Regions from separate parts of the Noviherbaspirillum saxi genome, predicted to be linked through region 1. Evidence: predicted binding sites of a transcription regulator. Region 1 holds the regulator's gene; each other region holds the start of a gene.
What was found. Region 1 encodes LexA, which represses DNA repair genes until DNA is damaged. Its sites were predicted from a motif close to ACTGTATNNNNATACAGT; they were not measured.

Region 1 (5,256 bases):
GGCCAGTGCCTTGATGTCATCGGAGAAGGTCGCCGAGAACAACAGGTTCTGACGTTGCTTGGGCAATGCGGCGAGCACCTTGCGAATGTCACGGATAAAGCCCATGTCAAGCATACGATCGGCTTCATCCAGGACCAGGATTTCAACATGCGACAAGTTGACGGTGCCTTGTTGCATATGGTCGAGCAGGCGTCCGGGTGTCGCGACGAGAATATCGACGCCATGATTCAACACTCTGATTTGCGGGTTGATATTGACGCCGCCGAAGATCACGGAGGAGGTGAGCTTGAGGTACTTGCCATACACACGGACACTTTCTTCCACCTGCGCAGCCAGTTCGCGCGTCGGGGTGAGGATAAGGGCACGAATCGGACGGCCGGTTTTGGCCTGTGTGCGTGGCTGCGCGTTCAGGCGCTGCAGGATGGGCAGCGTGAAGCCGGCGGTCTTTCCGGTGCCGGTTTGCGCGCCGGCGAGCAGGTCGCCGCCACATAACACTGCGGGGATCGCTTGCTTTTGAATCGGGGTCGGGCTGGTGTATCCCTGCTCGGTGACGGCACGGACAATTTCATCGGCAAGGCCGAGTTCGCTAAAAGACATGAAGACTCATTAAAAATATCGGCCTGTCACCGATCGATCGGTGCCAGTCGCAGGCAAATAGGTGGGGAGAGGAGAGGTCGCGGGGACAGCGGCGCGAAGACTGGAGAGGCGCAGCGTGCGTAACTGCATGACGTCATGAAGTTACGCCTCGAAGAATCAGGGGGAAAACCTATTTCGCGAATGGCGACAACAGGTGAACCATCTGGGCAAAGATCTTGGGGGATCCGGCAAGTACATTGCCTTTATACAGGTAATCGGACTCGCCGGCAAAGTTGCCGACGATGCCGCCGGCTTCGGTAATCAGCAATGATCCTGCAGCCATATCCCAGGTTTGCAGGCCTTTTTCAAAAAAACCATCGAGCCGGCCGGCAGCGACATACGCGAGGTCCAATGCGGCCGCACCGGGGCGGCGTAATCCGGCACATTTTTCCGTCATGATTTTGAACATCTGCATGTATTCGTCCAGACCTGCGCCCTCGCGGAATGGAAAGCCTGTGCCGATCAAGGCATCAGCCATCTTGTCACGACGACCGACGCGGATTCGCTTTTCATTGAGATAGGCACCGGCGCCTTTGCTAGCGGTGAACAGGTCGTTACGGTTAGGATCGTATACAACCGCCTGGGTGATCTGGCCGCGCTGCTGAAGCGCGATCGATACGCAGTATTGCGGAAAGCCGTGGATGAAGTTGGTGGTGCCGTCGATAGGATCGATGATCCAGACATTGTCGTTTTCGTCATGCAGGTTTTGTGACGGACCGGATTCCTCGGCAAGAATGGCGTGGTCGGGATAGGCGGTTTTTAACACCTCGATGATGGCCTGCTCGGCGGCTTGATCGACTTCCGTCACGAAATCGTTATGGCCTTTCTCGGTGACCTTGATGCGGTCGATGTCGAAAGAGGCCCTGTTGATGATCGAAGCGGCGCGGCGGGCAGCCTTTACCGCCGTATTGAGCATGGGATGCATAGAGGTTCCGTTAGAATTGCGGTACCGCCGCCTACCGCGTCCGGAACCACATTGAAGAATTAATGAGCGATGCGGTCGTTCGTGCATTGAAAAATTCACGCGCCGCGTAAGGTCGCTATTTTAAATGAACCAGCCACAAACCAACACTTCTCTTTTCGGCCGCCTTCGTTTTGTACTGGTCGATACCAGTCATCCTGGCAATATAGGTGCCGTCGCGCGCGCCATGAAAACCATGGGTTTTTCGCAACTTGTGCTGGTCAATCCGCGCTTTCCGGATGCCTTGCAACAGGAAGAAGCGATCGCCTTCGCCAGCGGTGCGCAAGATGTTCTTGCCGCAGCGAAAGTCGTTGATACAATTGAAGAAGCGCTACTAGGGTGTAACTTCGCTGCTGCCTTGAGTGCGCGACTGCGCGAGTATTCGCCGCCGGTGATGACGCCACGGACATTGGCGTCTGCTTTGTACGGTGATGTGACACTCAACGCGGCATTGGTTTTTGGCAGCGAGCGCTATGGATTGCCGAATCAGATCATCGAGAAATGCAATGTCTTGATCAATATCCCCGCCAATCCTGATTATTCTTCCTTGAATCTTGCGCAGGCAGTACAAATTCTTGCATATGAGGCCAGGCAAGCACAGGGCGGCGACAATGTTGCCCAATCGGTAATCGGATTTCAAGGAGATCCCGCCAGCATGGCGCAGATCGACGGCATGTACGCACACCTGGAAGAAGCCTTGGTGGCGGTTGAATTTCTCGATCCGACTAATCCAAAGAAGCTCATGTCTCGTCTGCGAAGGTTATTTTCGCGCACTCAACTCGAGACCGAGGAAGTGAATATCGTGAGAGGAATTGCACGTCACGTGCTCGCCAAGGTAACAAAGCTATCTAAATAAATAACTTGCTAACCTGCGGACCCGACATGGGCCAAGAAGGCAAGGCATATTAAATTAAATACCTGATGGCAACCTAAATTGCAATCAGGTATAGTTCGCAATCATTGAATGTTCAAGCCCAAGCTCGGAGCAGGCCAACAGCCAAACCTTCCAAAGCAAAATTTTCCTGGCTGGAATCGACACGGATCGGTTCGAAATCCGGATTCTCGGGCAGCAGCTCAATGACGGAACCGCTTTTCTTGTAACGTTTAACCGTTACTTCATCGCCAAGGCGGGCCACCACAATTTGTCCATTTTTTGCGCTGTCGACTTTTTTCACCGCAAGTAGATCGCCGTCCATAATGCCGGCATCGCGCATGGACAAACCGCGTACTTTGAGCAGGAAATCCGGTTTGGCCGAAAACAGAGAAGGATCGACGCTGTAGCTTGCCTCGATATGCTCCTGAGCAAGTATAGGCGAACCTGCGGCCACGCGTCCGACCAGTGGAAGACTAAGCTGCATCAGCGAGGGATGTGGAAGCGGCATTTGGCGTCCACCAAATAGGCTTGTCGTTTCTCCATGGATGTCCCGCAGGCGAATTCCCCGTGAGGTACCAGGCGAAATTTCTATTGCCCCCTTGCGTGCCAGCGCCTGTAGATGTTCCTCTGCAGCATTGGCGGATTTGAAGCCCAATTCAGTGGCAATTTCGGCTCGGGTAGGGGGGAAGCCGGTATTTTCGATCGCCTCCCTAATCAGGTTCAGGATCTGTTCCTGGCGTGCAGTGAGTTTAAGCATGTTCGCAATCGAGGAATCTGGCAAAGAGAAAGGCATATTGACTGAAGATCATCTTTCAGCGTTAGCGCTTCCTTAAGCCATGCTGTTGATATAGACAGGCTGTATTTTTATACAGCCCTTAAATGATTGCAAGGGAAGTTTTGCGATTTTTACGCGCGCGCCAAGTGATCAGCATTAAGCGCTTGAAATGATTGAGTTTTACCTGTTCGCAGGTTATGATAGCGGGCTTTCCTCTTCCCACACTCGTCTTGACGCCGAGGTGGGCGATTTTTAAATCCGTCCAAAAGGAGATTACATGCGTCATTATGAAATCGTATTTATTGTCCATCCCGATCAAAGCGAGCAGGTTCCTGCAATGATCGAACGTTACAAGGGCATCGTAACTGCTCGTAACGGCAAAGTGCACCGCGTTGAAGACTGGGGTCGTCGCCAGATGGCTTACATGATCCAGAAGTTGGCCAAGGCCCACTATGTCTGCATGAACATCGAGTGCGACAATGAAACTCTGGCTGAAATCGAAACCGGCTTCAAGTTTAACGATGCTGTCCTGCGCCACCTGACTGTCAAGATGAAGAAGGCTGAAACTGCGCCGTCGCCGATGATGAAGGCTGTGCAGAAGGAAGATGCTGCGAAGACTCAGCGTTCCGAAGCAGCCGCTGCGTAATTCTGTCAGTCGAGGAGAGTGAACCAGCTACGCCTGATAGCGGCCATTGCCGAGCGCGAAGTGTTGCGCTACACGCCGGCGGGCATACCGATCGTGTCGGCAAAATTGCTGCACGCCTCCGGACAGGTGGAAGCGGGTCTCCCGCGCCAGGTTGAGTTTGAAATTTCTGCGGTTGCCGCAGGTGAAATTTCAGGAAGGCTTAACAAGGCGGAGCTAGGTGAGACCATGGTATTCACTGGTTTCCTCGCACGTAAGAATCGCAATAGCAAAGGCCTCGTATTCCATATCACGGATTTCGAAGCTTATTCACCAGATCACTAGATACAGTACAGGAGCCAAACATGGCATTCGGTAAAAAATTCGATAAAAGCAAACTCAAGAACAAGCGTCAGCAGCAGAATCCTCTGTTCAAGCGCAAGAAATTCTGCCGCTTCACCGCCGCCGGCGTTGAGCAAGTTGACTATAAGGACGTGGACACCCTGAAGGATTTCGTTCAGGAAAATGGCAAGATCATGCCGGCACGTCTGACCGGTACAAAAGCACACTACCAGCGTCAAGTTGACACTGCGATCAAGCGCGCACGCTATCTCGCGTTGCTGCCTTACACCGATCTGCACAACGCCTAATTGACGACTGAAGAATAGGAGAAAAACATGCAAGTCATTCTGTTGGAAAAAGTCGTTAATCTCGGCAATATGGGTGAAGTCGTACGCGTGAAGGACGGTTACGCTCGTAACTTCCTGATTCCCCAGCGCAAGGCACGTCGTGCTACAGCTACTGCAGTTGCAGAATTTGAAGCAAAGCGTGCAGACCTGGAAAAAGCAGCTGGCGAAAAGCTGGCAGCAGCTCAGGCTCAAGGTGAAAAGCTGAACGGTACGACTGTTCGGATCGCTCAAAAGGCTGGCGTTGATGGCCGTCTGTTCGGTTCCGTAACCAATGCCGATATCGCTGCCGCGGTATCCAAGCAAGGTTTCCCGGTCGAGAAGGCGCAGATCCGCATGCCGCAAGGCCCACTGAAGGTCGTTGGCGATCACACTATCGCGGTCGCACTGCATACCGACGTCGTGGTCGACATCACGATTGCTGTGGTTGGCGAGCAAGCCTAAGCAGTTTTGGCATTCAATAAAAAAGCCGGCGCAAGCCGGCTTTTTTATTGCGCTCGTCCTCTTCGGCGTGCACTGCGTATGGCGCAGTCTTTGATGGCGTTTTATTTCATGGCGTCTCAGTCTGATTTATCGAAGGTTTTATCGAATAGGGGACTTATGCGTGCAGAGTTCGTCATGCGCTAATCAGGCATTTGTGATCATACGACATAGAAAACCCTTGAACTGTGTAACCTCCGCGTCAGTGAATCCTTTCAGGTG
Region 2 (5,256 bases), on a different contig from region 1:
AAAAAGATAAGGACAAAGATAAAGATGCCGGAACCAGCGGCAGCAGTTCCGATAGCAGCGGATCTTCCCGCAGCGGTACATCGGGTTCTTCAGGCATGAGCAGCGGCGGTTCGTCCGGCACGTCAGGCTCTTCCGGTTCCTCGGGTAAGAGTAGCGGTGGTTCGTCCGGTACTTCGGGTTCCTACGGCACATCGGGCAGTTCGCCCAGCAGTAGCGCACCGTCGGGCATGTCCGGGTCTGACTCTTCACGCGGCTCCGGCTCTTCTGGCGCGGGAACTTCCGGCAGCGGCAGCAAGTAAGAAGTAGTTCGCACCATCTGTTGTGCCGGATCCATGCGTCCGGCACTACAACCTGTCAACGCGCTACCGCAACCCGCGCAGCAGCAAGGTCCCACGCAGCCTGCCCTACTGTCTTGAATATTTATGGAGCGCTTGCGTGTTAACACAGTCTCGCTATGATAGCCGGCATCTCTCGCTGGCGTTCTGTCCACTCCGCATTTGCCGGTGATTACCGACTGCAAGACGATTTAACGCATTGCTCGTGAACCGATCACAGTTGCCGAAACAATGAAATAGTTTTCAAGACATTCTGGATCGCCCCCGCGGTTGCAAACGGCGTACGGTGTGCCACGCTGGTATGCCGCAGCAAGGTCGGCGCGAGCGGAACGATCTTCACGCCGGACACCCTGCTGAGTTCGACCTTTGCGGTATGTTCTAGCGGCAGGATCGCGGTCCCATAGCCTGCGGCAACCAGACTCTTCATCGCTTCCGTAAAATTCAGTTCTATGCGCGCACGCGGGTTGATGCCGGCAGCAGCAAACCACTCCATCGTGATCCGGTACATCTGCGTGGTCGAGTCGTTGAAGATCAGCGGCTTGTCGGCCAGCCATTGCGGCGATATTTTTTTTGGCGCTGTCCAATCCGCAGGCAAATAAGCAACCATGGGATCACTTCGCCAGTGCGTAACAACCAGTTCGCGCGGCGCGGGCAGCGGCGTTGCGACCAGACCAATATCGAGCGTGCCTTGCGCAAGACGTGTCATGGTTTCGGAGGATCCCAGGATGTTGACTTCGACATCGATCTCCGGGAAAGCCCGCTCCATTTCCTTCAACACACGCGGAAGAAGATTCACCACGACGCCTGTTGAAGTACCGAGCCGTACCCTTCCGATGCGCCCTTCGACATGCCGCTTGATCGCGTCAAGCGTATCGTCGGCATCGCGCAACAGACGTCGCGCCCGCTCGACCAGCACAGCTCCGGTTGCCGTAGGCAACACTCTGCGGCCGCCGCGAATCACGATCGAAACGCCGAGCCTGGCTTCCAGTTCGCTGATATGAAGACTGACCGTCGGCTGCGCCAGATGCAGAGCATTGGCCGCAGCTGAAAAGGTGCCGAGGTCGACAATCGTTACGAGGGTACGCAACTGGTCCAGGTTAAGTTCGCGCATCAGAAAAACTGATAAAAGTGATCAGGAATTTCAACTTTACCAATATAGCATCTCTTGCCATGATGAGGCCAGGACAATTGCGAGGTGTGACGATGATGGTCAGATTGCTTAATTTAATGGCTTTGTTGAAGAGGCAGTTATCCGGCCCGTCGACGCGGCATGAGCAGGAATTGCGCGGCATGAGTTCGCAGGAGCTGAATGACCTCGGCATAGGCGCAAGCGAGATTCCTTATTTGCTGCAGACGGCCGATCAGACGCCTGACCATTGTGCGTCGAAACCGAGGGCAGCCGTCAAAGGCCGCACGAGCAGTGGCAAACATTCATGCCCGGGTCAGCATCACACTTTGGGCCTACCCTCTGGGACATAGCAATCCGGCAATCGATCCGTGCACCCGGTTGCGGCAATTTACTCGCAGCCATTGCCGCATCCGCCTTTGGGCCATATACTGAGTTTTCATACAGTATTGGATTTTCCGCTACGGAAAATGAACCATAGGGCTCCGGCGGCATATGCCAAAGCATTGCGTCCGGATCGATGATCAAGATGCCGCCAACCCTGGAAAACCCTTTCTACTATCTCAAGAACTTCGACACGGTTCTCGACTGGGTGTGCACGCGTTACCGCCATCTGATCAACGATGCCGAAGAACAGCTCATCGCATGCGTGAACGCGTTACCGCGCCCGTCCCGTGCGCTGCTGGTACGCATGATCATGCGCAAGGGACCTTTCTTCCGAATCAGCAAGCTGGCCTATGATGAAATCGGCTGCGCGCGGGAGGCCTTGCATGCACTGGTTCAGCATGGACTGGTCGACGCGCGGCCGCAGCTGTCGCTGGATCAGCTGGCCGGTTTGTTGACAAAGGCGGAACTCATTGCCGCGTTCGGTCCTGCACCGGGCGGGGCTGCAGCGAAAAAGGCGGAACTGCTCGATGCCTTGCGTACGCGCTTCGATGGCACCCGCAGCTTTGACGAATGGCATCCGACATCGGAGGACGGCGTTTGCGAAGTCTTGATCCAGCCCTTGTGCGAACGGGTCAAGCTTCTGTTCTTTGGCAACTGCCGGCAGGATTGGTCCGAATTCGTGTTATCGGATCTCGGCATTTTCAAATACGAGACGGTGGAGCTGTCGGCCGCCTCGCACGGATTGCGCACCCGCGAAGACGTCGACCGGTACTTGCAACTCTACAGGCTCGGCGAGCGTTTTGAAAACGGAGAAGCGACTGGCGAAATCCTGAAAGAACTTCCAACCATCATTTCCGATAACGACTGGCTCGAAGTCCGGCGCGCCAGACTCGTTTTCAAGCTGGCGCAGCAACTTGAGCGCACCGGATTGCTGCGCGACGCGCTGGCGCTGTATTCCGGCTGCGGCTATCCCGGCGCAAGGGTGCGCGCGATCCGCATGCTGGAACGTTGCGGCAACACTTCCGCGGCCCATGCATTGGCCATGGCTGCAGATCTGAACCCGGAGAGCGAAGCGGAACAGCAGCAGATCGAACGCATGCTGCCGCGTTTGCAGCGCAGGCTTGGCATGCCGCTGTCTGCCAGACGCTTTACTCCTGCGGTCACGCGCGTGGATCTCGATCTGCCGGAGCCGATCGAATGGTATTGCGTCGAACAGCTGGTGGCCGCGCATCTCGCCACGCAAGACGCGCCGCTGTTTTATGTGGAAAACACCTTGATCAATTCGCTGTTCGGCTTGCTGTGCTGGAGCGCCATCTTCGCGCCGGTGCCGGGTGCATTCTTTCACCCGTTTCAAAGCGGTCCGGCCGACCTGCGCAGCGCCGACTTCCACCGCCGGCGCGAGCAGGAATTCCACGACTGTCTGGCGCAGCTGGATTCATCGGAGTACATCGCGACGATCCGGCGCAATTTTGCGGACAAGACCCATACCGTGTCGCCCTTCGTGGCATGGCAGTATCTGAGCGAGGAATTGCTTGAGCTCGCGCTGCACTGCATTCCGGCAACTCACCTGAAAAAGCTTTTTATGCGGATGCTGGCCGATGTGCGCTCCAATTGCACCGGTTTCCCGGACCTGATCCAGTTCTGGCCGCACGAAAAGCGCTACCGGATGATCGAGGTAAAGGCGCCGAACGATCGCCTGCAAGACAATCAGATCCGCTGGCTGGATTACTGCGCAGCCCACGATATCCCCGTCGGTGTGTGCTATGTGCAGTGGTTGCAGGAAGCGGCCTGAGCATGGAATACCGGATTGCAGTGCGCGCACTGGCCGAGTTCACCGCAAAGTGCGGCGATCTCGATCTGCGATTCACGCCGGCGCCGACGGCACAGGAAGGTATCGCCGGCCACATCGCGGTAACTGCGCGCCGTGCCGCCGATTATCAAAAGGAAGTACTGCTCGCATCGCACTACCGGCACCTGCTGGTGCGCGGCCGCGCCGACGGCTACGATCCGGCATTGAACCGCATTGAGGAAATCAAGACTTACCGTGGCGACCTCGCCCGCATGCCGGCCAATCATCGTTCGCTGCACTGGGCCCAGGCGAAAATCTATGGCTGGTTATTGTGTGAAAAACTACAGCTGCCAGAAGTGACGGTGGCGCTGGTGTATTTTGAAATAGGAAGCAAACACGAAACGATACTGGAGGAACGCTATCCGGCTGAGACGCTGCAAGCGTTTTTCATTCAGCAATGCGAATGCTTTCTGTCATGGTCCGAACAGGAGATGGCGCATCGCCTCGCCCGTGATGAAGCGTTGAGCGCAATGCAATTTCCGCATGCCGAATTCCGGCAGGGACAACGGCAACTGGCAGAGGCGGTATACCGCGCCGCAAATACCGACCGCTGTCTTGCGGCGGAAGCGCCGACGGGAATCGGCAAGACGGTCGGCACGCTGTTCCCCTTGCTCAAGGCAACGCCGCGCAAGGAACTGGACAAGATCTTCTTCCTCGCGGCAAAAACGTCCGGACGCAGTCTTGCGCTGGGTGCCTTGGCACAGATTAAGAACAGCCAAGCCGCACTGCCCTTGCGCGTGCTGGAACTGGTGGCACGCGACAAAGCATGTGAACACCCGGACAAGGCTTGCCATGGCGAATCGTGTCCGCTGGCGCAGGGATTCTATGACCGGTTGCCGCAGGCGCGCGCAGCGGCGCTCGCTGCCGGGGCGTTGGAAAAAAACAGCTTGCGTACCGTCGCGCTGGAACACCAGGTCTGTCCGTATTATCTGAGTCAGGATCTTGTCCGCTGGAGCGACGTGGTGGTGGGCGATTACAACTACTACTTCGACAGCAGCGCTTTACTGTATGGGCTGACCACGGCAAACCAATGGCGCGTGAGCGTGCTGACCGACGAGGCGCACAACCTCATCGATCGCGCCCGCAAGATGTACACCGCCGAACTAGACCAAACGACGCTGCAGATCGTGCGCCGCGCAGTGCCAGATGTGCTCAGAAAGAGTCTGGACAAACTTTTCCGTCAGTGGAGCGCGCTGAACAAGGCCCAGGAAAGCACCTATCGGGTATACGCAGAGGCTCCCGCAAAATTCACCGGCGCCCTGCAGCAGGTGAGCAGCGAAGTATCGGCTTTTTTTGCAGAGAATCCGGCGTATGTCGACAGCGCGCTGCAAGATTTCTACTTCGAGGTGTTGCATTTCACCCGCTTGCTGGAAGTGTTCGATACCCACTCCCTGTTCGACGTCACCATTGAAGAAAAGAACGGCAGCCTGCGTTCGCGGGTATGCATACGCAACGTCGTTCCCGCAAGGTTTCTTGCGCCACGCTTTTCCGAAGCGCAGTCGGCGGTGCTGTTCTCGGCGACGCTCAGTCCCTGGCATTTTTATGCCGACATGCTCGGA
Region 3 (5,256 bases), on a different contig from region 1:
GAACGGCTTTTCGGGACGCGAAGTCATGGCCGAGTTCCGTCGTGCCACCGGCTTGCCCACCGCCACCAACATGATTGCGACCGACTGGCGCGAAATGGGCCATGCGATCCAGTTGCAATCGGTGGATATCCCGTTGGCCGATCCGCATTTCTGGACCATGCAGGGTTCGGTGCGGGTGGCGCAGATGTGCAATGAATGGGGTCTGACCTGGGGCTCGCATTCCAACAATCACTTCGACATTTCGCTGGCGATGTTCACGCATGTTGCCGCTGCAGCGCCGGGCAAGATCACCGCGATCGACACCCACTGGATCTGGCAGGATGGCCAGCGTCTGACCCGCGAGCCGCTGCAGATTGCGGGCGGCATGGTGGCCGTGCCGCAGAAGCCGGGGCTCGGCATCGAACTCGATATGGAGCAGGTCGAGCTTGCCCATCAGCGTTACCGTGAAATGGGACTGGGGGCGCGCGATGATGCGGTGGCCATGCAATACCTGATTCCCGGATGGAAGTTCGATAACAAGAAACCTTGCATGGTCAGATAGTTGATTCCAACGTGAGTCTTGCCGCGCCGATCGCATGGTCCGAATTGCGGTCGGCCGGTGTTTGTTTTCTTGTGTTCCTTTCTGCGGCCAGCACACCAGTCCCTCCTGGTAAGATCTATCGCTTCATCGAGGAGGAAAAAAATGGACACCTATATCGACGTACTGCAGACCTATATGAAGGCGCTGGGCGACAGCGATTATGAAAAGATAGTCAGCCTGTTCGCACCTGACGGCAAAGTCTTGTCACCCTTTCTGGGCGAAATGGATGCCGCTCCCTTCTTTCAGCGTCTTCAGGGCGCATCTAGCCGCAATGTGATCACGCCGATCGATGTATTTTCCAGCGCGAACGGATCCAATCGTGCGACCGCATATTTTCAGTACGACTGGACCGTAAGCGATGGCACCTTGATTACTTTTAAGGTGATGGATTTATTCGAGTTTGAGGACGGCGGCAACAGGATCAAATACCTGAGCCTGATCTACGACACCCATCCTATCCGTGCCACGGCTGGCAACAAGTATGAGACGGCTTAAGCCGATTTTCGGGCACAAGGTGTTCTCACGTCTCAGCGAGTCGGTTCATCGCCATGCCTGTTTGGGTTTATCTACAAAACAAACTCAAACAGCAGTTGAAGAATAAAAAAATTCCGATGGTGTGGACGTGCGGAAACCAGTTTGCCAAGTGCTGATAAGAAACATTATGTATGCGGCATTGCGGAAATGTTGTCTGACGATTATCCCGAGCGCTGTAAGGAAATTCCGAATAAAGGTTGCGCATCGTCAAGTGAGGTAAGACGGGTTTGGAAGATACTTTGAGTTCCTTAAATCACTTTCCGAGTCCTTAGATGCTTACCGAGTTCACCACTGCCGCCGCTATTGAGAACCTTGTAAATGCTACTTTGGGTGCAGATGCGTCCGCGCGCCACGAGTATTTATTACGCCAATCGCTGCATAACCTGGTTCGGCTCGCGAAGGCTGAATACAAGGTAGAAGTTCAGCATAGTGTGGGAAAGGTGGTGCAGGTATTGCCGACGGACGCGACTCTGGTCCTTTAATCTGCAACATGAAAATAAAACGCTTGTTGCCGACGGCAACAAGCGTTTTATTTGTGTGGGTATGAAATACTGAAGGCAGTTGCAACAAAAAACTATGAAGAATTATTGGCCTAAGTGTAGTGACTTAGCCGCGATTGCGCATCGACCATAGCATTGCACCGATGGAACAAGCGATATAGAACAAAATAACCCATTGGTCGTGCGCTTCCAACAAAATTGTTTGCATGGCATCCTCCTGAAATTGAAGGCTAGGATGACATTGCTGTCCTTCAAGGCCTTGTGCAAACGCAATCGTCGTGCGCGGGCTTATATGCACGCGAAAATCTTTGATTCATAGCTTGTCTTTCAAGATGCTGGCGAGCGTTGAATACGGAACGAATGACGGTCGACATGACGCATTGTCGTATGTCAATGTAGCCGCACGGAACGCATGGTGAAATCCCGTACAGCATATACGGAGGATTTTCATGGTGACTTTGCTTGCAGTACTACTATTCGTTCTTGCCAGCGCATCATTCATCCATGCGTACGGCTGCCTTTCTTATTTTGCAAGCGAGGTAAGTGTGTCTGCCTATGCGCCGCCGACACTGGAAGATCTGGAGTTGCTGTTATTACGCAGCTAGCGCTGATCCCCCGTGATTACGCCTGGTCGCCTCTAAAAAATTAGCAAATGCGTACGCCTCAAGGCAACACGCATGAGGACCAGTCGATATTGATTGAACCTGGCCATCATGGGCTTGCAATAAGCTCAATGAAATGAGTGATAGGCACGCTGGATCGTCGTGACCGCGACCGGCAACTCATCATAACCATTCAGGTCTGCTGGCTGATTTACCCGCGGCACATAACCCCATTGCGAGGAACGCACCATGCGGATGTACTTCATTTCAAGGTCGCCGGCTTGCTTGAGTGTTTCTAGAGCTTCCTTTTCGATTTCATGAATCAAACGCCAAGTCAGTACCCGACCTGCGGTACGGTGGCGCTCTGCTATGTTGGTGATGGCGACGGTAAGACGTGCTTTTACTGCGTTGAGTTTATAGCCTTCGAACAAGATCATCGTGACAACAACTTTGATGCTGTATGGGTACACAGTATAAGATAAACGGCCTCTCAAGTGAATGGCGGACTGACTTCTATTTCCTCCTTTGTTTTCAGGTTCGATCGGCAGTATTCACAGAGTGATAAGTTAGCGGCGAACGGCCATGGGGAAAATTGCATCAGCATGCAAATGCGTCAATATTTGCGAGGCCCGGACTTCCCGGACTTATGTCAATCGCGATGATGCAAGCGTGTCGAGAACCGGTATAAACCCGCCCGTAAACTGTTGGATTTTTGCTGTCTTCTACAGATACTGTGAGTGAGATCACATTGTGTGCATGCAATGTTCCATATACTAAGTACATATTGTAGTGCTGGACTCCAACATATTTCCCCAAGAGGAACTGACCATGGATAACATGCTTCAAGACGATTCAAGAGCCGCCCGTCGCTCGGCTTTGTTTAAGCTGCGACGCATACAATCGGCTGCATGTGTCGGCGCTTCTATCGGTGCCGGGTTGGTCCTTCTGGTATTGAAAGCGCTTTGACGCCTTGTCACGCTGCTTGGGCATGATTTCCTGAAGCGCTATCGCAGAGATCTTTGTGTCAAAACTGCCAACACCTATGTTGGCAGCCCTTTTTCTTTGCATCGAAACAAGTTGCTTAATGGCATGAGAAAATGGCGACAATTTCAATTGCGCTCTTTTTTCGGCCAGTTTCGATGACCCGCTTTCTCTTCCTCGACTTTTTAAAAGTCGTGGCATTCAATCTGATCGTCTTTCACCATCTGGCATTCTATGGCCCCATGGCTGATCAGGTGCGGCACGCACTTCCTGACCTGATCGATTGGCTTGCCGGACCGGCCCGCATCGCGGTGCAGATCTTTCTCGTCGTCGGCGGTTTTCTTGCGGCAAAGTCATTGGCGTCGCGCGGCCAGGCAAGGCTGTTTTGGCTGTGGCAGGAATTGACGCGGCGTTTCGTCAAACTGGTGCCGCCTTTCATGGTTGCCATGCTGCTGGCGGTGGCCGCTTCGCGATGCGCCGCGATATGGATCGATCATTATTCGTTGACCCCTTCGCCTACCTGGGCGCAGATTGCGGCGCATGCGTTGCTCTTGCATGGCGTGCTCGGCGTGGAGTCGCTTTCGGCGGGCGCCTGGTATGTGGCAATCGATTTTCAGCTATATGCGCTGCTGGTATTGCTGTTCAGCCTGGCGCGCGGGTTTCGGAATAACGACGCGTCGCGCTGGCGGGTCCCGCTTTTGATTGCCGTCGGTATTGCGGCATCCCTGTTCTACTTCAATCCTGATCCGCAGTGGGACAATTGGGCGCCTTACTTCTTTGGCAGTTATGGGCTCGGCGCGCTGGCATGGCTGGCATCGCGCGGCATGCGAAGCAGTACGGGATCGGCGCTGCTGATTGGCATCATGATTCTGCTAGGCGGACTCGCGCTCGAATTCGACTTCCGCAGCCGCATTGCGTTGGCATTGGCGGTGTCGCTGGCGCTGGCCATGGTGTACGGCGGGGCGCAAGCGGCAGTACGCTGGGAAGTTCCCGGCCTGCATTACCTTGCACGCATATCGTATTCAGTGTTTCTGATACATTTCCCCGTTTGCGTGCTGGTCAACACGCTGTTTACGTGCATAGGTTCATCGTCGCCCTTGGTGCAGGGAATCGGCATGCTGGTGGCTTGGGTGGCAAGCATCGCTGCAGGCGCACTGTTTCATCGCTGGGTTGAAATTCCCTTGGGGCGGCTTATCGCATTGCCAAAGTTGCCGAAGCCGGTAAGAGCCGAGGCAGGTCCGATCCCGCCACTGCGCCCATAATGCCGGTCAGCCGCAGGCAGCGGCCCGGATCAATCAGCTTTTGTCTAGCCAGGAGCCGATCACGCCGGCACTCAGGATGAGCACGCCGACGATCAGCGAAATCATGGCTGCAAGCGTTGCATCGGCCGCGAGTGCGCCGAAGCCGCCGCATAACACGACACCACCGACAAGCTGCATCAGCCGGTATTCGCTCTGTTCCATTGCATCCTGGTATGAAAATGATAAGGATGCAATTAAACCCTGCTTTGCAAGTAAAAGGTACCCCATGTCCATGGGACAGAATTTGTCCTACACGGAATACAGCCGGGGAATACCTGGGCGGATTGCGCCCCCGGATTCAGCTACGGGATTGTTTAGAGCAGTTTCACCCTGACTGTACCGCCGATGCCGGACGCTTTGCCCGCGGCACGGCGTTGTCGAGGGGCCGCCGAGGCCTCCTTGCCATGGCTCGCCATGTCGCGTCGCCGCGCCTTGTTCCACGAGCAAATCGCCTCGGCCTCGACTGGCAAGTCAGGATGAACCTGCTCTAGAGGCGTCGACGTCATGGACTTCGGGTATTGCAATGCAGGCGAGTCCGCTTGTGCCACAATGTAAGTTCGTGAGTTGCAACGCGGGAAAGCACGCATGAATAAACACTGTTACGCATGTCCATTCATTTCGACCTGACCGACCTGCGCCTGTTTGTCTACATCGCAGAAGAAAACAGCCTGACACGCGGTGCGGAACGCTCGCATATGTCGTTGTCGGCGGCCAGCACGCGCATCAAGAACCTGGAAGACAGCGTAGGCGCAAAGCTG
Region 4 (5,256 bases), 160 kb from region 1:
AAAGCGCGCCGATATCGCCGGCCGTACGCCGGAATTCGACATGACTGCTCTGCTGAAGCATGCGTGCCTCTTCCGGGGTGCGCAGATGGGATAACACCCTGGCCCGGATATTGACGCTCTTGCCGATATAGAGAGGACGATTCTGCGTGTCGCGAAAAATGTAAATGCCTGGCTTCGATGGCAAGGCATCCAGACTGGCGCGGTCAATGTGATGCGGATATTCGAACGTGTCGGCGGGATTGGGTTTGATCAACAGGCCGACTGAAGTGACACGAGCTTGCATGAAAGGCAAATAAAGCTTTTAAAAATTATAAAGACAGATCCATCACATGACGAATCTGACTAAGCATTCGTTTGAATGTACTGTATATTTATACAGTACAAATTGATGTCCAGCATCACAGAAAAGAATATTAGGAGGTCCGGATGTCCGCATTAGTTTCCGCCATACCCAATTCAAATGAATCCTCTGCCCTGCCCCCTGCCGTATGGCGAGCCGACCAGATGGGTTCTTATCAGGCGGCAGTCATCTCCACCGGTCATCCGCTACTGGATCAAGAACTGCCGAACGGCGGCTGGCCAAGTGCGACATTGATTGAATTGCTGATGCAGCAACCGGGCATAGGCGAAATGCGCCTGCTGCGTCCCGCTTTCCAGGCCATCGCCCGCAAGCGCCGCATTGCGCTGGTACAGCCGCCTTACATGCCGCAGATTGCGGCATGGACCGCATGGGGTCTGCCGGTCGACAGTCTCGTATGGATAAAAACCACACGTAGCGCCGATGCCTTGTGGAGCGCAGAACAAGTTTTGCGCAATGGAAGTTGCGGCGCATTGCTGTTATGGCAGTCGCACGTCCGCACCGAATCCCTGCGTCGCCTGCATCTTGCGGCCCAAGGAACCGAAACCCTGTTCTGGATGATGCGCCCCTTGGCCTGCACCCAGGATGCCTCGCCTGCATCATTACGGCTGGCGCTGCGACCGACGTACGGCGGCATCCAGGTCGATATCGTGAAACGGCGCGGTCCGCGGCGCGACGACCCGCTCCATGTGCCGATGGATGACATGCCATCCTCCGTTTTCCTGCCAGCTTCGCGGTCCGCAGCACCAATCTCCAACCCCGTACCGACAAGGGAGGCTGTTGCGCACATCAGCGACCAAAGCATCAATACCGCCATGACCGGGCCGCAAGCCTGTTCCGTCAATTGAACGGTGGCGGATCCTCCAATGCGCTCATGGATAGCCCTGCATCTGCCGCTATTACCGCTCGAAGCCATCAGGCCGCGCTGGAGCCTTCCCGGAGAACATGTGATCGTGGAGCGGGAGCGTGTCATCGCTGCTAGTCCGCAAGCTCACCGCGGCGGAATATGCATCGGCATGCGGCGCGCGGGTGCGCAGGCCATGTGCCCTAGTGCGACTCTGCATGAACGCGATCACTTGCGGGAGCGGGAAGTACTCGACGGCATTACTCTCGCCCTGCTGCAATACACGCCGGAAGTGGCCCTGGGAGAACGAGGCAGTTTGCTGCTCGATGTGACAGCCAGTCTGCGCGCATTCGGAGGAAGACGGGCGCTATGCCGGCTGGTGCGCCATAGCGTTGGCATACTTGGCTTGACGCCGCAACTGGGCATGGCGCCAACCGCGCAAGGCGCCTGGCTGCTGGCCTGCCGGGAGCGGAAAGAGCTTCCCGCACATCGCCGTGTGGTATGCATGGAAAGCATGACGCGCCGCCTCGATACCCTGCCCTGCACCCTGCTGCCGCAGACATGGCCTTATCTCGAGTGGCTGGATGGCATCGGCTGCCGCAGCTTCGCCGATTTGCGCAAGCTGCCGCGCGCAGGACTGCAACGGCGTTGCGACAAGAGCGTGCTGGATGCGCTCGACCGTGCCTACGGACAGGCGCCGGAACTGTTTGACTGGATACAGGCGCCGAAAAGCTTTTCCGCAAAACTCGAGCTACCCGATCGGATCGAACATGCGGAAGCCGTATTGTTCGCCGCGCATCGCCTGCTGCTGCAACTGACAGGCTGGCTGGTGACTCAGCAGCTTGCCGTGTCCCGCTTTGTCCTGCAGCTGGAGCATGAACGCGGCCGCGCGGCGATTCCTCCCACGCCGATCGAGATTGCACTAGCTGAACCTGCCTGGCATGAAGAGCATCTGACGCGCCTGCTGAAAGAGCGGCTCGGTCGTATCGAACTGGCAGCCCCGGTCATCGCAGTGCGCCTGGAAATCGCCCGGGTTACCGCAATGCTGCCGCCCACCGAGTCGCTGTTTCCTGAACCGGGCAGCATCCCGATGGATTATCACCGCTTGCTTGAATTGTTGACGGCGCGCCTGGGTGAGCAGAATGTATTGGCCCCTGCCCCGCGCGCGGACCACAGACCGGAAATCTGCAACGGATGGGTTCCGACCGCCGCGCCAAGTCCGCCATCGACAGCCGTCACCCATCTTGCCGACAGGCCGTTCTGGCTGCTGTTGCAGCCGGTCGAACTGATGGTCCGCGAAGACCGCCCGTTCTACGGTTCGCCATTGCGTCTCGTCAAAGGACCGGAAAGGATCGAATGCGGATGGTGGGATGGCGGGTTGATCATGCGAGACTACTTTATTGCGCAAGGCGAGACGTCCACCCTTTACTGGATTTATCAGGAGCGTCATGGGGACGAAATCTGCTGGTACTTGCAAGGCTTGTTTGCTTGAATATCCTTCGATCGAAGGACATTCACAGAATACAAACTTAACTGAACCATTATTCCTATGATCACAGGAATAATTATGAAACCCATAGTCGGACTGAGCTTGTCGTGCAGCTTAAAAAATTTTCAAGCCTTCAAATTTCATTAACAAAAAGACATTTTTCTGATTTATACTGTTTTTACATACAGTGTTTCATTCAGATAACATGTCCTTGCCCGATCTGCCTGCCTACGCCGAATTACAGTGCGTTTCCAACTTTACTTTCCTGCGCGGCGCTTCACATCCGGAAGAGCTGGTCATACGCGCAGCAAAGCTTGGTTATGCGGCACTGGCATTGACGGATGAATGTTCGGTGGCCGGCGTTGTGCGTGCGCATACCGAGGCAAAACAATGCGGCCTGCATTTGATCATCGGAAGCCAGCTCCGGCTGGTGAATGAAGACGGCAGTCCGGCATTTTCTCTCATTCTCCTGGCGCAGAATCGCGAAGGCTATGGCAATCTGGCCGAGCTGATTACCCTTGCGCGTACCCGTGCCGAAAAGGGCACTTATCGACTTACGCCATCCGATTTCGTGACGCCGGAACAGAACTATGTCCATCTGCGCGGCATGCCGGATTGTCTTGCGATTCTTGTCCCTGCATACGGAATTGCGCCGGAGCTGCTTGCCACCCAAGTCAAATGGATGCGGGATGTGTTTTCCGCCCGCGCCTGGATCGCATTGACTCTGCTGCACCATCCTCGCGACGACCAGCATGGCGCTCTTGTCATGGAAACCGCCCGTCAGTACAGCTTGCCCATCGTTGCGACCGGCGATGTCTGCATGCATGTCAGATCCCGCAAACCTTTGCAGGACACGCTGACCGCCACACGCATCGGCAAGCCTATCCATCAATGCGGCTACGACCTGGCACCGAACGCCGAACAGCATTTGCGCTCGCGGCTAAGGCTGGCGAACATTTATCCGGAAGCCGCATTGGCCGCCACGCTGGACATAGCGGGCAAATGCAAATTCTCTCTCGACGAGTTGCGCTACGAATACCCGGATGAACTGGTGCCGCACGGGGTAACGCCAGCAGCCTACCTGAGTAGCGAAGCGTATAGCGGGGCACGGGTTCGTTTTCCCGAAGGGATGCCGGCCAGCGTGAAAAAACAGCTCGACCACGAACTGCAACTGATCTCCGAAATGCGTTACGAAGCGTATTTCCTGACCGTGTACGACATCGTGCGCTATGCTCGCAGCGTCCACATTCTGTGCCAGGGGCGAGGTTCCGCCGCCAATTCCGTGGTTTGTTACTGCCTGGGGATTACCGAAGTCGACCCATCTCGCAGCACTTTGTTGTTCGAACGTTTCATTTCCCGCGAACGAAACGAACCGCCGGATATCGACGTCGATTTCGAACATCAGCGGCGCGAAGAAGTCATGCAGTACATTTACAGCAAGTACGGCAGGCTGCGCGCCGCGCTCACTGCGGTCGTGATCAGCTACAAACCGCGCAGTGTCTTGCGCGATGTCGGCAAGGCGCTTGGTGTCGACCCCGGCATTGTCGACCGGGTAGCAAAATCCCATCGCTGGTGGGATGGCAAAACCGGCTTGGCCGATCGCTTTGCCGAATGCGGCATGCCCCCGGATTCGCCGCTGGCCCTGCAATGGGGAGAGATCGCTGAAAAACTGATGCGCTTTCCTCGCCATTTATCACAACATCCGGGAGGTTTTGTCATCTCGCGCGGCAAGCTATCTCGCCTGGTGCCGATCGAAAACGCAGCCATGAAAAACCGCAGCGTCGTCCAGTGGGACAAGGACGATATCGATGCACTCGGCTTGCTGAAGGTAGATGTCCTTGCACTTGGCATGCTGAGCATGATTCGCCGCGCCCTCAGGCTGATCGGCGAACTGCGTGGCAGGGCCTTCGAGTTGCAGCACATACCCAAGGAAGATCCGGCCACCTACGACATGATCTGCAAAGCAGATACGGTGGGCGTTTTTCAGATCGAAAGCCGAGCGCAAATGACCATGCTTCCCCGATTGCGCCCTAAAGAATTTTATGACCTCGTTATCCAGGTAGCGATTGTCCGTCCCGGACCCATCCAGGGTGGCATGGTTCACCCTTACCTACGGCGTAGACAAGGCCTGGAGCCGGTAACCTACCCTAGCGAAAAAATCCGCCATGCGCTTGAGCGTACGCTTGGCGTGGCGATTTTCCAGGAGCAGGTGATGCAGATCGCGATACTGGCTGCAGAATTTACACCTGGCGAAGCCGATCAGCTGCGTCGGGCAATGGCGGCATGGCGGCGCAAGGGCGACATCGGAAAATTCAAGCAAAAGCTCATCGACGGCATGACAAAGAATGGCTACAAGCCTGAATTTATTGACGCTATCGTGCGGCAAATCCATGGCTTCGCAGAATATGGTTTTCCCGAGAGCCATGCCGCCAGTTTCGCTCTGCTCGCCTATGCGAGTTCATGGATCAAATGCCACGAACCGGCGGCTTTTCTTGCTGCGCTGCTCAATAGCCAGCCGATGGGCTTTTATTCGCCATCGCAACTGGTGCAGGATGCACGAAGACA

Region 2: a site for LexA is predicted at 1,892-1,909, ahead of D3871_RS18125 (VRR-NUC domain-containing protein). Genes of this name have one in related genera too.
Region 3: a site for LexA is predicted at 2,672-2,689, ahead of D3871_RS16740 (DUF2471 family protein). Genes of this name have one in related genera too.
Region 4: a site for LexA is predicted at 2,863-2,880, ahead of D3871_RS07855 (error-prone DNA polymerase). Genes of this name have one in related genera too.

What each region holds. Positions count from the first base shown of each region.
Region 1 covers NZ_QYUO01000001.1:1,510,958-1,516,213, forward strand. Annotated here, with positions in the region: gene D3871_RS07100 (DEAD/DEAH box helicase) at 1-597, opposite strand, end outside; gene D3871_RS07105 (inositol monophosphatase family protein) at 767-1,561, opposite strand; gene D3871_RS07110 (RNA methyltransferase) at 1,686-2,453, shown strand; gene lexA (transcriptional repressor LexA) at 2,566-3,228, opposite strand; gene rpsF (30S ribosomal protein S6) at 3,524-3,892, shown strand; gene priB (primosomal replication protein N) at 3,911-4,213, shown strand; gene rpsR (30S ribosomal protein S18) at 4,234-4,518, shown strand; gene rplI (50S ribosomal protein L9) at 4,546-4,998, shown strand.
Region 2 covers NZ_QYUO01000002.1:496,111-501,366, reverse strand. Annotated here, with positions in the region: gene D3871_RS18140 (hypothetical protein) at 1-121, opposite strand, end outside; gene D3871_RS30300 (hypothetical protein) at 182-334, opposite strand; gene D3871_RS18135 (LysR family transcriptional regulator) at 550-1,446, opposite strand; gene D3871_RS18125 (VRR-NUC domain-containing protein) at 1,982-3,640, shown strand; gene D3871_RS18120 (ATP-dependent DNA helicase) at 3,643-5,256, shown strand, end outside.
Region 3 covers NZ_QYUO01000002.1:182,408-187,663, reverse strand. Annotated here, with positions in the region: gene gudD (glucarate dehydratase) at 1-541, shown strand, start outside; gene D3871_RS16750 (nuclear transport factor 2 family protein) at 683-1,075, shown strand; gene D3871_RS16745 (hypothetical protein) at 1,387-1,596, shown strand; gene D3871_RS30265 (hypothetical protein) at 2,064-2,219, shown strand; gene D3871_RS16740 (DUF2471 family protein) at 2,345-2,653, opposite strand; gene D3871_RS16730 (acyltransferase family protein) at 3,356-4,459, shown strand; gene D3871_RS30260 (hypothetical protein) at 4,493-4,660, opposite strand; gene D3871_RS16720 (hypothetical protein) at 4,813-5,046, opposite strand; gene D3871_RS16715 (LysR substrate-binding domain-containing protein) at 5,104-5,256, shown strand, end outside.
Region 4 covers NZ_QYUO01000001.1:1,666,063-1,671,318, reverse strand. Annotated here, with positions in the region: gene D3871_RS07870 (endonuclease) at 1-283, opposite strand, end outside; gene imuA (translesion DNA synthesis-associated protein ImuA) at 427-1,206, shown strand; gene D3871_RS07860 (Y-family DNA polymerase) at 1,225-2,694, shown strand; gene D3871_RS07855 (error-prone DNA polymerase) at 2,897-5,256, shown strand, end outside.